2 regions of the Actinosynnema sp. NPDC059335 genome follow, and region 2 is predicted to be linked to the other one. Evidence: riboswitches for the same ligand, from Rfam matches in the RefSeq annotation. Region 2 holds a riboswitch; the other holds the start of a gene.
The links. A riboswitch is a leader RNA that binds a small molecule or an ion and turns the genes downstream of it on or off. The one in region 2 is predicted to bind cobalamin.
Positions count from the first base shown of each region.

Region 1: it holds a riboswitch for cobalamin, as region 2 does, so the genes downstream of both, ACFXGA_RS34945 (prenyltransferase/squalene oxidase repeat-containing protein) here and ACFXGA_RS00975 (ribonucleotide reductase N-terminal alpha domain-containing protein) in region 2, are expected to answer to the same signal.

Region 1 is NZ_JBHYXZ010000179.1:63-7,170, reverse strand. Features, by position in the region: gene ACFXGA_RS34965 (ECF transporter S component) at 1-588, opposite strand, end outside; gene ACFXGA_RS34960 (ABC transporter ATP-binding protein) at 585-2,333, opposite strand; gene ACFXGA_RS34955 (energy-coupling factor transporter transmembrane component T) at 2,330-3,391, opposite strand; gene ACFXGA_RS34950 (hypothetical protein) at 3,388-4,224, opposite strand; gene ACFXGA_RS34945 (prenyltransferase/squalene oxidase repeat-containing protein) at 4,221-5,531, opposite strand; cobalamin riboswitch at 5,623-5,747, opposite strand; gene ACFXGA_RS34940 (cytochrome P450) at 5,841-7,100, shown strand.
Region 2 is NZ_JBHYXZ010000002.1:59,590-66,697, reverse strand. Features, by position in the region: partial or broken gene ACFXGA_RS00975 (ribonucleotide reductase N-terminal alpha domain-containing protein) at 1-981, opposite strand, end outside; cobalamin riboswitch at 1,101-1,312, opposite strand; cobalamin riboswitch at 1,492-1,702, shown strand; gene metE (5-methyltetrahydropteroyltriglutamate--homocysteine S-methyltransferase) at 1,822-4,056, shown strand; gene ACFXGA_RS00965 (acyl-CoA thioesterase) at 4,053-4,550, shown strand; gene ACFXGA_RS00960 (hypothetical protein) at 4,703-5,221, opposite strand; gene ACFXGA_RS00955 (hypothetical protein) at 5,700-5,828, shown strand; gene kdpF (K(+)-transporting ATPase subunit F) at 5,825-5,926, shown strand; gene kdpA (potassium-transporting ATPase subunit KdpA) at 5,926-7,108, shown strand, end outside.

The DNA.
Region 1 (7,108 bases), on a different contig from region 2:
CGTGCTGCCCGCGCCCAGCGCGAACGGCCAGAACGACAGGTTCAGCAGCAGCCCGTACACCAGCGAGGCGACGGCGCTGTACCCGCCCAGCAGCGCCAACTCGGCCTTGCCGCGGGCGGGCGGCAGCAGCCCCGCGCCGAGCGCCACCCACGCCGCGGCGAGCATCTGGTAGGGCAGCCACGGCCCGACGCCGCCGGTGAGCAGGGCCGACGCGAACAGCATCGTGTTGCCCAGCACGAACCCGAAACCGGGCCCGAAGACCCGGCCGCCCAGCACGAGCAGGAAGAACACCGTCTCGACACCCGCCGTGCCCGCCCCGAGGGGCCGGATCGCCGCGCCCAGCGCGGACAGCACGCCCAGCATCGCCACGGCCTTCGCGTCCAGGCCGCCCTCGCTGATCTCGGCCAGCACGACCGCCAGCACGAGCGGCAGCAGCAGGGCGAACACCCACGGCGCGGTCGCGCCTTGGGCGATCACGGCGTCCGCGGACACCAGCAGCGGCCACCCGAACGCGACGACGCTGATCGCGGCGGCCACGCCCAGGGCGACGGCGGCGCGGGACCGGATCCGGACGGGCGCGCCGTTCACCGGGCCGCCAGGGCCGCGCGCACGTCCGCCACGGTCAGCCACTGCTGCGGTGCGAGCACCTTCGCCACCTGCGGCGAGAACACCGGCGACGCGGTGACCACCTCGGCGGTCGGCCCGTCGGCCACCACCTCGCCCTCGGCGAGCACCACCACGCGGGTCGCGTACTCGGCCACGAACTCCACGTCGTGGGTTGCCAGCACGACCGCGTGCCCGTCGTCGGCGAGGTCCCGCAACGCCTCGGCCAGCCGCGTCTTCGCCGGGTAGTCCAGGCCCCGGGTCGGCTCGTCCAGCAGCACGGCGCGCGGCGACGGGGTGAGCGCCACCGCCAGCACCAGCGCGAGCCGCTGCCCCTCGGACAGGTCGCGCGGGTGGCGGTCGTCCGGGATGCCCGGCGCGAGCCGGTCCAGGAACTCGCGGCACGTGCCCGGGGACCGGCCGGACTCGCGGTCGGCCTGCGCGCACTCGCCGCCGACCGTGTGCAGGTACAGCAGGTCGCCGGGCTGCTGCGGCACCAGGCCGACGGCGCGCCGCCGCGGTCCGGGCTTCAGCGTCGCCGGGTCCACGTCCTCCACCGCCACCTCGCCGCCGGACCGCTTGCCGGTGCCCTGCACGGCCCACAGCAGGCTGGACTTGCCGGACCCGTTGCGGCCCATCACCGCGACCCGCTCACCCGCGCCGACGTCCAGCGACACGCCGCGCAGCGCGTCCACGGCGGAGTAGCGGACCCGCAGGTCCCGAACCCGCACCAGGCCCGCTGCCGGTGACGACGTGGACGACGCCGGCGCGAGCCGTGCAGGCGCGGACGACGCGGATGTGGGCGTGGGTGGCGACGACGTGGACGACGCGGATGTGGGCGCGGGCGCGGGTGGCGCGGATGTAGGTGGCGCGGGCGTGGACGACGTGCGCGCGGGTGGAGTGGATGCGGGTGGCGTGGCGAGGCGGTCGCGCAAGGGACCGGCCCTGCGCCGCGCGTCCCGGATGGACACCGGCACCGGGTCCCACCCGGCGAGCCGGCCCAGCCGCACCACGGGCGGCGCGACCGGGGCGTCCGCCAGGACCGGACCGGGGTCGCCCGCGACCGGCGGCAGCCCGCCGCCCGGCAGCCACACCACGCGGTCGGCGTACTGCGCGACCCGTTCCAGCCGGTGCTCGGCGATCAGCACGGTCATGCCGAGGTCGTGCACCAGCCGGTGCACCGCGGCCAGCACGTCCTCCGCCGCGCCGGGGTCCAGCGCCGAGGTCGGCTCGTCCAGGACCAGCACCCGCGGGTGCGCGGTGAGGGCCGCGCCGACGGCCACGCGCTGCTGCTGCCCGCCGGACAGGGCGGCCAGCGGGCGGCGGCGCAGGTCGGCCAGCCCGAGCAGGTCCAGCGTCTCCTCGACCCGCTTGCGCATCACCGGGTTGGGCAGTCCCAGCGACTCCATCGAGTACGCCAGCTCCTCCTCGACCGAGTCGGTGACGAACCCGGCCTGCGGGTCCTGCGCCACCACGCCGACCACGTCCGCCAGCTCGCGCGGCGGGTGCGTGCGGGTGTCGCGGCCGTCCACCAGCACGCGGCCGGTGAGCGTGCCGCCGGTGAAGTGCGGCACCAGCCCGTTGACCGCGCGCAACAGCGTCGACTTGCCCGACCCGGTCCGCCCGACCACCAGGCACAGCTCGCCCTCCGGCACGTGCAGGTCCACCCCGGCCAACGCGGGCGCGGCGGCGTCGCGGTAGGTGACGGAGACGTTCTCGAACCGGATCACTGGCCCATCCTGTTCCTGGCGACGACAACGGGCGCGAGCGCGCACAGCAGGCCGACCGCGGGCAGCAGCGGCAGTTCGGGCGGGACCAGCGGCACGGTGTCCGGGGTCAGCGCCGCCCGGCCGAGGCCGTCCGGGGCGAGGTACGTCGCCAGTGCGGCGAGCAGGCCGGACGCGGCGATCAGCAGCTCCCGCGGCCCCCACCGGTCCGGCCGGTACCGGCTGCGCCGCACCCGCCGCGACCCGGTCCACAGGCCCGCGACGGCCAGCGCCGCCCCGGCCGCCAGCATCGGCGTGCCGACCGTGTTCGGGGTGCCGCCGCCGAGCAGCCCGTACGCGCCGACGCACAACCCGACCAGGCCGCCCAGCACCAGCACGCCCGTCAGCACCCTGGTCCGCCGCGGCAGCCCCGCCGCCCGGCCGTAGCCGCGCGAGTCCATCGCCGCGGCCAGCACCAGGGACCGCTCGAACGCGTCCTCCAGCACCGGCACCATCAGCACCCGCATCGCCTTCACGCCGCGCACGGCGTCACCCCGCAACGCCCGCGCCCGGCGCACCGACCGCGCGCTGGCCACGAGCTGCGGCGCGACCGTCAACGCCACCACCACCGCCACGCTCACCTCGTACAACGCGGCCGGCAGCGACCGCAGCAGCCGCTTGGCGTTGGCCAACGCGTTCGCCGCGCCCACGCAGCACAGCAACGTGGCGAGCTGGAGCCCCTGGTACAGCGCGAAAGCGAGACCCTCGGCGCTCACCGGACCACCCAGCCGGATGCCCTTCGCCCAGTCGGGCAGCGGGATCTCGGGCAGCGTCACGAGCACGGTCGGCCCGCCCACACCGCCGAGCAGCACGTGCAGCACCACCCGGACGGCGAGCACCACCAGGGCGAACTTGAGGAACACCCCGTACGCGCTCGCCCACGGCGTGTCCTCGCGGCACGACACGGCGACGTACCCGGCGACCGCGATCACCAGCGCCAGCAGCAGCGGGTTGGTGGTGCGGGCCGCGACGGCGGCCAGGCACAACGCCCACAGCCACCACGCACCGGGGTGCAGGCTCACTCCGCCGCCCTGGCGCGCCGCCGCGCGGTCCACACCCCGAGGCCGGCCAACACGGCGACCACCACGATCCCGATCACCAGGCCGACCGCGCCGCCCGAGTCCGGCGTCGGCTCGGCTCCTGCTTCCGGTGACGCGCCGTCCGTCGGCACGACCGGACTCGACGAAGTTCCGCCGACCGTCGTTTCCTCGGCGGAGGAAGGCGGCGTGGTCGTCGTCTCCGCCGTGGTGGTGGTCGTCTCCTGCGTGGGTTCGGCGGTCGGCGGGCCGGGCTGCCGCGGCGCGGGCGGTTGCGGCTGATTCGGTTGGCCGGGTTGACCCGGTTGCGCCGGGTTCGGCGCGGGCTGCCCAGGGTCGGGCGCGGGGGGCGCCGGTGGGGCGGGCTTCGGCGCGGGCGCCGGCGGCGCGATGCCCGGCGGCTCGCCCGCGCCGAACGACCAGCCCTCGACGGTGCCCGGCGCGGGGTCGTACGCGCTCGCGCTCGTGCTGCTGTAGACCCACGACTCGCCGGGCCGGCCGTGCCAGTAGCCCCAGTAGGCCGTGGTCGGCGACGTGGTCCGGCACGGGTCGCTGCTCGGCTTGCCGTTGATCCGGCACACGAACCCCGGCTGGAGGGCGGCGAACGTGTAGCCGAATCCGGCGGCGCTGAGCGCGGCCGTCCCCGTGGCGGGGTCACCGGGCGCGCACCCGGTCTGCACGCCGCCGCCCAACGAGCGGAAGTCCACGACGACCGTGACGCCCGCGCAGTCAGCCGCCTGCGCGGTCAGCGGGGCGTTCGTCATCGCGAGCCCGACGACGGCCGCCGCCGTCAGCGCTCGCGCCCACCGGCCGGTCACTTCCGCGCATCCGCGTACCGCTTGCGCGACAACAGGACCGTGAGCACCCCGCCGACCAGCAGCAGCGCGCCGACCCACAGCGCCGGGCCGACGTCCGCGCCGGTGCGGGCCAGGTTGCCCCGGTTGGCCGTCACGGCCACCACCGCGGCGGTCGTGGTGGTGGCCGTGACGGAGGCGTCCGTCGTGGTGGTGGTCGCGTCGGTGCCGGTGGTCGTCGTGGTGTCGGTGCTCGTGGTGGTGGCCGCGGTCGACGACGTGGTGGTGGCCGGGCAGTCCAGCACCGGCGTGCCCGGCGTGCCGCCGTCGGCCGTCAGGTCGCCGAAGCCGACGCCGACCAGGCCGAGGACGCCCTGCGCGCTGGCGCGCAACGACGAGGTCTGCTGGAAGCCCGTCGCGTCGAACGCGATCGCGCCCCGGTCGGCCTCGGCGGCCGTGCAGCCGACCTGGAGCGAGGTGAGGAACCGGACGGCGAGGTCCGCGGTGGCCGTGCGGCCGCCCGCGCGCAACGCCTGCGCGGCCAGGCCGGTGCTGTTGGCGTTGCCCGCGTCGGTCGCGCCCTCGTCGCGGAAGCCGCCGCCGGGCTGCTGCACGCCCTCCAGCCAGTCGAGGGCCTCGCCGGCCGCGGCGGTGTCGCCGACGGCCACCAGCGCCTGCACGGCCATGGACGTGGCGTCCACGTGCGACACGCAGGGCGTGGCCTCCAGGATCAGCGGGAAGCCGCCGTCCCCGCACTGCTGACCGACGAGGTAGTCCACGGCGGCCCGCGGCGCGCCCTGCGCGCGGTCCAGGGCGAGCACCGCGAACGCCTGGCTGAACCCGTTGGAGAAGTCGCCGTACTGCGACTTGTTGACGAACCGGCCGGACGGGGCCTGCAACGCGGTGAGGCCCGCGATCAGGTCCTCGCCGCCGAAGTCCGACGGGTCGCCGCCGCGGACCTGGACGGCCAGCGCCAGCTTCGCGTAGGAGCCCGCGAACGACTCGGCGGGGTCGTCGAAGTGCAGGTAGTTGGCGATGACCTCCGGCCGGGCGAGCCACGCGAGCGCCTTGTCCGCGCTGTCGGAGGCCACCCCGGCGGCGGTGAACGCGAACAGCGCGTCCAACGTCGAGCCCTGGTCGGGGGAGGTCGTGCCGGGGTAGAGGAAGTGGTCGCCGTCGACGAGCTGCCGGGCCAGCCACCCCGCGGCGGCGTCGCTCGCGTCCGTCGTCGGCACCGCCCGCGCCTCGTCCTGGCTCCGTGCGGCGGGGGCGAGCGCGAGCGCGGTGACAGCGGCGGCGGCGATGACGGCGGCGGTCCGTCTCAACGACATGTTCTGCCTTTCCGGGGCGCAAGGCGCGAGCGGACCCCGGACAGCCGTGCTCGCCGCTTCCCGGGCTCCGACCCGTTGACCTCGACGGTGTCAGGAGCGTGGCACGCGCGACGGGTGTTCGGGCTCGTCCCCGGGAGGGGCCTACCGTTGCGGGTCAGCGCCGGATTTCGACCGGCTTCCCCCGTTTCGCGCGCGATTGCCGATCGTCTGTCAAGGACCCTGTCGTGTCAATCCGCCTCTAGCGCGATGCTGCTCACCCCTACGTACGGTTACCGTCGGTCGATTCGATCTGGGGAAGAGGGGTGTTCGATGACGACTCTGGCGTCCGTGCGCGACGGCTTGGTGGCGTGGGTCGCACGGCGTTCGGCGACGCGGTGGGTGCTGGGCAAGATCGGTTCGCGGGCGTTGTCGCTGCTCCCGGACCGGGCGCTGGTCCCGTTGAAGCGGGACGGGGTGGTGCCGGTCGCCGAGTTGGAGCGGATGCGGGAGGCCGGCGCGGTGCACCGGATCCCGGTGCCGTTCGGCTTGCGGGTGTGGTTGGTCACGGGGCAGGACGAGGCGAGGAAGGTGCTGTCCGACACAGGCGCGTTCAGCAACGACTACGCGCGGCTCGGCGCGGCGGTCGGGCGCATCGAGCAGTCGCCCGGCGGCCTCGGCTTCGCCGACCCGCCCGACCACACCCGGCTGCGCAAGCTGCTCACGCCGGAGTTCACCATGCGGCGGCTGTCGCGGCTGGTGCCGCGCATCGACGCGATCGTGACCGAGCGGCTGGACGCCATGGAGGCCGTCGACGGGCCGGTCGACCTGGTCAAGGAGTTCGCGCTGCCGATCCCGTCGCTGACGATCTGCGAGCTGCTGGGCGTGCCCTACGAGGACCGCGACCGGTTCCAGGAGCTGGCGGCGGCGCGGTTCGACCTGTTCGGCGGCGCGGGGCAGGCGTTGGGCGCGATCTCGGAGTCGCTGTCCTACATGGAGGAGATCGTGCGCCGCGAGCGCCGGTCGCCGGGCGACGGGCTGATCGGCTCGATCATCCGCCAGCACGGGGACGACGTGAGCGACGTCGAGCTGGCGGGCCTGGCCGACGGCGTGCTGACCGGGGGGTTCGACACCACGGCGTCGATGCTGGCGCTGGGCGCGATCGTGCTGCTGAAGGACGACGCGGCGCGTGCCGCGATGCGTGACGACGACGCGGCCGCCGCGCCGCTGGTGGAGGAGCTGCTGCGGCACCTGAGCGTGGTGCAGGTGGCGTTCCCGAGGTTCGCCCGGCACCCGCTGAAGGTCGGCGACCAGCAGGTGGAGGAGGGCGACGTGGTGATCGTGTCGCTGTCGGCGGCCAACCGCGAGGGCGCGTCGGACTTCGACCCCTCCCGGCCGCCGACGTCGCACCTGGCGTTCGGGTACGGCGCGCACCGGTGCGTGGGGGCGGAGCTGGCCCGGATGGAGCTGCGCGCCGCCTACCCGGCGCTGCTGCGCCGGTTCCCGGGCCTGCGCCTGGCCGCCGCGCGGCCCGGGTTCCGCACCGCGTCGATCGTGCACGGCGTGGACTCGCTGTTCGTCCACACGCGCTGAGCGTTGAA
Region 2 (7,108 bases):
GGCCATGAAGTCGAACGAGGACAGCAGCTCGTAGAACTCGATCGCGCGCGCTTCCCGGTCGTCCTCGCGCAGGGCCAGGCCCATCGCCACGCGCATGAAGAACGCCTGCGGCAGCTCGTAACGGGTGCCGTGGTCGTGCAGGAAGTACCGGTCGTAGAGCGTCTGCATCCCCAGGAAGTCGAACTTCGTGTCCCGCTCCGGGTGGATCGCGGCGGCCAGGCGCTCGACGTCGAAGTCCGCCAGCTCCGGGTCGAGCCGGTCCAGCTCGATGCCCAGGCGCACGTAGGCCGGGAAGTAGTCCACGTAGGACATCTGCTCGCCGGTGGCCTCGACCGGGCGTCCGGCGAGCCGGGTCAGCACCTCGCGGCGCAGCCGGTCCAGCAACAGCCGGGCGGCCACGAACGAGTAGTTCGGCTCGGTCTCCACCAGCGTCCGCGCCGCCATCACCAGCGCCACGGCCAGCTCGTCGACCGTGATGCCGTCGTAGACGGTGCGCCGCACCTCGGCCAGCACGACCTCCGGCGAGGTGTCGGCCAGGCCCGCGCACGCCTCACCGACCACGACGCCCACGCGGTCCCAGTCCAGCAGGACCAGCTCGCCGTCCGGACCCTTGACGCGGAACTCCGATGCGGCGGGCACGACCTCGCGGGCCTTGGCGTGCTCCTCGCGGTAGAGCACGTAGGCACGGGCCACCTCGTGGTGACCGCCGCGCATCAGCACCAGTTCCACCTGGTCCTGGATCTGCTCGACGTGCAGCGCGACATCCGGCCGCGCGCGCTTGAGCAGCGCGGCCCCCACCTGCGCCGTCAGGTCTTCCACCAGGGGGTGCAGGCGGGAAGACGACGCGGCGGCGTCGCCCTCCACGGCCAGGAACGCCTTGGTCATCGCCACCGCGATCCTGGTGGCGTCGAACGCCGAGGCACTGCCGTCGCGGCGGATCACCCGCACCTGCGCGGTGGTGCTCGTGGTTGTGGTCGACACAGCCCTCTCCTCGCGAGCCTGGAGCGGCCCGGAGCACGCGGGGGTGCCACAGAGCGCGTGCGCGACGGCACGCTGATCCGTGTCGGCCCGCCCACGAGGCCCCGGACACGCGCACGCCGGCCGGCGCGCGCACCGACGGCAGGTCTTCGGACTCGCGGACACCCGGCTGACACCGGACCTACTGGCCGTCGCTTCCCACGCGTGACGCGCAGTGCTTCGTGACGGCGGTCGTTCCCACTCACCGCTGCGGGGCAGTCCCGGATTCGCACCGGGTTCCCTCTTGCCTCCTCGGCCCTCGGAGGGCGTCGGAACCATCGACGGCGGGAACACTACATGTTGTAGATCGCCGCGCAACCCACCCCCACATGGACACGTGTCCGCTGCGCCGGCCCGCTCTCGGGGTTCATCCTTCAAACAGCAGCCCGTTCCCGGACGAGGAGGGCACCGCTCACGCATCACCGATGCGCACCAGGCGGTTCCCGGATTCTGAGCGGTGTTCCCGCGGTGCGCTACGCTGCCGTCGCTGGTGGTTCGCCCGCGTCGGTGACGGCGGAGGCGAGGCAAGAGGGAACCCGGTGCGAATCCGGGACTGCCCCGCAGCGGTGAACGGGAACGAAAGCCGTCAACCAAGCACTGCGCGCTCCGCGTGGGAAGCGACGGCCGGTAGGAGTGGGTTCGACGCCCGTGAGTCCGAAGACCTGCCACCGGTCCGCGCACCCACCGGGTACGCGGTGTCCGGGAGCCTCGCGGGAGGGCTCGCGCGGACGCGGCCGAGTGCCGCCCGCGAAGCGTGCCCGTGACAGCGACCGGACTTCACGCACGCTCGCGAGGAGAGAGCTTGTGACCAGCGGTATCGGCGCCACCGTGCTCGGATATCCGAGGATCGGTCCCCATCGGGAACTCAAGCGCGCCGTGGAGGCGTACTGGGCGGGGAGGACCGACCGGGACACCCTGCTCGCCACCGCTGCCGACCTGCGCGCGGCAACGTGGCGGGAGTTGCGCGACGCCGGGCTGGACTCGATCCCGTCCAACACGTTCTCGTTCTACGACCAGGTGCTCGACACGGCGTTCCTCGTCGGCGCGGTCCCGGACCGCTACCGGCGCGAGCACGAGCTGGACTCCTACTTCGCGGCGGCACGGGGCGACGCGCAGGCGCCGCCGCTGGAGCTGACGAAGTGGTTCGACACCAACTACCACTACCTGGTGCCCGAGATCGGCCCGGACACGGTGTTCCGGCTGGCCGGGGACAAGCCGCTGGCCGACTACCGGCAGGCCCGCCGGCTGGGGATCGAGACCCGGCCGGTGCTGCTGGGCCCGGTGACGTTCCTGCTGCTGGCCAAGGGCGCCGACCCGCTGGCGCGGCTGGACGACCTGGTGGACGTCTACGCCGAGCTGCTGGTTGTGCTGGCGGCGCAGGGCGTGGTGTGGGTCCAGCTCGACGAGCTGGCCTTCGCCGCCGACCGCGCGGAAACGGACCTGGCCGCGCTGGGCCGGGCCTACACCCGGCTGGCCTCGCTCAACGCCCGCCCGAAGCTCCTGGTCACCGGCTACTACGGCAGCCTCGGCCCCGCCCTGCCGGTGCTGGCGGGCACGGCCGTCGAGGCGATCGGCGTGGACCTGGTCGCGGGCGCGGTTGACGGGATCGCGGGCATCCCGGCGCTGCGGGACAAGACGCTGGTGGCCGGGGTGGTGGACGGCCGCAACGTGTGGCGCACCGACCTGCGGAAGGCGCTGGCCACGGCGGTGTCGCTGCTCGGTTCGGCAGGCGAGGTGGCGGTGTCGACTTCCTCGACGCTGCTGCACGTGCCCTACGACCTCGACGCGGAGACCGGGCTGGACCCGGCGGTGCGGTCGCGGCTGGCGTTCGCCAGGCAGAAGGTCCGCGAGGTCGTGCTGCTAGGCCGCGCGCTGCGCGAGGGCGTGACCGGCGCGTGGGCCGGCCAGGCCGACGAGCCCGCCGCGAGCCCCCGCCGTGACGAGGCCGTGCGGGCCCGGCTGGCCGCGCTGCGCCCGCAGGACCGCGAACGCGCGCCCTACGCCCACCGCGCCGCCGCCCAGGAAGACCGCCTGGACCTCCCGCCGCTGGCGACCACGACCATCGGCTCGTTCCCCCAAACCGCCGACATCCGCACTGCTCGCGCGGAACTGCGGTCGGGTGCGCTGTCGCAGGCGGAGTACGTCGAGCGGATGCGCGCCGAGATCGCCCGTGTCATCGCGCTTCAGGAGGACATCGGGCTGGACGTGCTGGTGCACGGCGAGCCCGAGCGCAATGACATGGTGCAGTACTTCGCCGAGCACCTGGACGGCTTCGCCACCACCGAGCACGGCTGGGTGCAGTCCTACGGCTCGCGCTGCGTGCGCCCGCCGATCCTGCACGGCGACGTCACCCGCCCCGGACCGATCACCGTGCCGTGGGCGAGTTTCGCCCAATCGCTGACCGAACGGCCGGTCAAGGGCATGCTGACCGGGCCGGTGACGATCCTGGCGTGGTCGTTCGTCCGCGACGACCAGCCCCTGGCCGACACCGCCGACCAGGTGGCGCTGGCGCTGCGCGACGAGGTCGCCGACCTGGAGGCCGCCGGCATCCGCATCGTGCAGGTCGACGAGCCCGCGCTGCGCGAGCTGCTGCCGCTGCGCGCCGCCGACCAACCCGCCTACCTGGAGTGGTCGGTGGCCGCGTTCCGCCTGGCCACCTCCGGCGCCGCACCGGAGACCCAGGTACACACGCATCTGTGCTACTCGGAGTTCGGCGAGGTCATCGACGCCATCGACGGCCTGGGTGCGGACGTGACCACCATCGAGGCCGCACGGTCCAAGATGGAAATCCTGGAAGACCTGCGGGCCAACGGTTTCAGCCGCGGCGTGGGCCCCGGCGTGTACGACATCCACTCGCCGCGGGTACCCGACGTGGACGAGGTCGTCGAGCTGGTGGCCGCCGCCGCGCGGGTACTGCCGGGAAACCGGCTGTGGGTCAACCCCGACTGCGGCCTGAAGACCCGCGGCTACCGCGAGGTCGAACCGGCGCTGCGCACCCTGGTTGCCGCGGCCCGGCGGGTGCGGGCGGAGTTGGGGTGAGCGGCAAGCCCACCGCCGCGTCGAGGTTGACGATCTCGCGGATCACCGACGACCACGACACCAACCTGATGGGCACCGTGCACGGCGGGGTGCTGATGAAGCTGGTCGACTCGCTGGCCGGGGTGGTCTCGGCGCGGCACTGCGAGGGCCCGTCGGTGACGGTCGCGGTCGACGAGATGGTGTTCCTGGTCCCGGTGCGCGTGGGTGACGTGCTGCACCTGCACGCCCAGGTCAACTGGACCGGCAACACCTCGATGGAGGTCGGGGTGCGGGTCACCGCCGACCGTTGGGACCGCTCGGTGCCCGCGGTGCACGTGGCCTCGGCCTACGTGGTGCTGGTGGCCGTGGACCACGACGGCCGTCCGCGGCCGGTCCCGCCCGTGGTGCCGGACAGCGCCGAGGACCGCCGCCGCCGTGCGGAGGCGGAGATCCGCCGCACCCACCGCCTGGCCCGCAGTCGGGCGATCGTCGCCTCCAGGACGGTCGGGGTGTGACCGCAACCGGCCGACCTATCCCCGGTCGACCTCGACGATGACGATGACGACGGAGACGATGACCGTGGCGATGACGGCGATGAGTGATCACCCGTCATCGACCGGGTGGCGGGTATGACGGGGTGGATCGCCCGCCACACCCGCCGCACGGGTCAGGAGATGGGGTAGGTGGAGATGTCGCCGCAGGTGAGCGGGCCTGGTTCGGGGATGGGGGTGATGGCGGTGTGGCAGACCTGGACGGTGACGCGGTCGATGGGCACCGGGGTCGGCGTCGGGACGAGCGGCACGGAGAGCACGAACTCGAACTTGGTCGCGCCGGTGGTGCTCTGGCGCTCGGTATCGACGGCGGTGCGGCCGTTGTAGGCGGTGAACACGGCCACCGCGACGGCTCGGGTGGGCGGGGCGCACGGGGTGGCGTTGCGCAGCGCGACCTCACCGGTGACCTTGACCGCGGTCACGGGGTGGGGCGTCGGGACCGGCAGCGCGTTGCGCCAGGCCAACTGGCCGGTGGTGTGGCTGCTCAGGCAGCGGTCAGTGTGCTCGGCCTTGAACGGCACCGCCGCTGCGGCCGGGTCGGCGCTCGCGCCGCCGGTGAGGGTGGAAGTGGTTGCGATGGCCGTGAACGCCACGGCGGCAGCGCGACCGATCCTCGATAACAGGGGTGAGGTCATCTGAGCAGACTCCTTTGTCCTCGCTCCGATTCTTTCAGGGTGGGTTCTCCCGCCGATCCTGTGCGCCTGCTACCGGGCGGCCTGCTCGGCACAGGTCGGGCGTGGACGAACTGAGCTTGCCAATAATTACTGGGAGTGCTGAATCCGAACAACTGGGTAGCAGTACGTGACTGCGGAGTCCGGTACGACGCCGGTTCGGCAGCCGCCTGTGAGCACGGTTCAGATTCTGGCGCGGCCCAGTCGGTCGCCGAAGACGCCGAACGCTGCAGCTACCGGGCGACCAGCCGGGACAGGCGCTCGACCGCCTCGTGCTCGTCACTGTGCGCAGCGCCCGCAGCGATCGTGGTTAACCCGGTCGTGACCTGCGGTGAGACCGGCGTCTCCCGGTCGTCAACATCGCGTAAGGGACCGGATCGAGGGCGTTAGGGACCCGTCAGGCATCCGTGGGCCGGCCACTTCCGGGTGCATCCTTTCCGGCATGGCGGTCCGTCGAGACCGCTCGGAGTCGGGAAGGGGCGCGGAGATGGCCGATCTGGCCTACGTGCTGCTGATCATAGGTGTGTTCCTGCTGCTGGCGCTCGGCGTGCGCGGTCTGGGGCGGTTGTGAGCGGCACCGGGGTGATGGCCAACACCGTCGGCGGTGTGCTGGCCCTGCTGTTGATCGGGTACCTGTTCGTCGCGCTGGTCCGTCCGGAGAAATTCTGATGTCCTCTACTGTGGCCGGTCTGCTCCAGGTCGGTCTGCTGATCGTCGCCCTGGCCGTGGTGTACCGGCCGTTCGGCGACTACATGGCCCGCGTCTACACGGGTGCCGAGCATTCCAAGGTGGAACGCGCGGTCTACAAGGTCGCGCGCGTCGATCCGGACTCCGAGCAGCGCTGGGGCACATACGCGCTGGGCGTGCTGGGGTTCTCCTTCGTCGGCGTGGTGCTGCTCTACGTGCTCCAGCGGGTGCAGTCGGTGCTGCCGTGGGCCTACGACCGGGGCAACGTGCCCCCGGGCATGGCGTTCAACACCGCGGTCAGCTTCGTGACCAACACGAACTGGCAGTCCTACGTGCCCGAGACCGTCATGGGGCACACCGTGCAGATGATCGGGTTGACGGTGCAGAACTTCGTCTCCGCCGCGGTGGGCCTGGCGGTGGCGATGGCCCTGGTGCGCGGGTTCGTCCGCAGCCGCACCGACCGGTTGGGCAACTTCTGGGTCGACCTGACCCGCGGCACGATCCGCGTCCTGCTGCCGGTGGCGTTCATGTTCGCGATCGTCCTGGTCGCCACCGGCGTGGTGATGAGCCTGAAGTCCGGTGTGGACGTCGACGGGCAGCTCGTCGCCACGGCACCGGTGGCGAGCCAGGAGGCGATCAAGGAGTTGGGCACCAACGGCGGCGGGGTGCTCAACGCCAACTCCGCCCACCCGTTCGAGAACCCCAACGCCTGGTCCAACCTCATCGAGATCTTCCTGATTCTGGTCATCCCGGTGTCGCTCACCCGCACCTTCGGCACGATGGTCGGCGACCGCCGGCAGGGGTATGTGCTGCTCGGCGTGATGGGCGCGTTGTGGAGCGCGATGTTGGCGGTGATCTGGGCGGCGGAGGCGAGCGGCCTGCGTCCGTTGGAGGGCAAGGAACTGCGGTTCGGCGTCCCGTCGAGCGCGTTGTTCGCCAACACCACCACGGCCACGTCGACAGGTGCGGTGAACTCGATGCACGACAGCTTCACCGGGCTGGGTGGCGGCGGCGCGCTGCTGAACATGCTGTTCGGCGAGATGACGCCGGGCGGTGTGGGCACCGGCCTCTACAGCATCCTGGTGATGGCCGTGATCGCGATGTTCCTGGCCGGGTTGATGGTCGGCCGCACGCCCGAGTACCTGGGCAAGAAGCTGGGTCGCC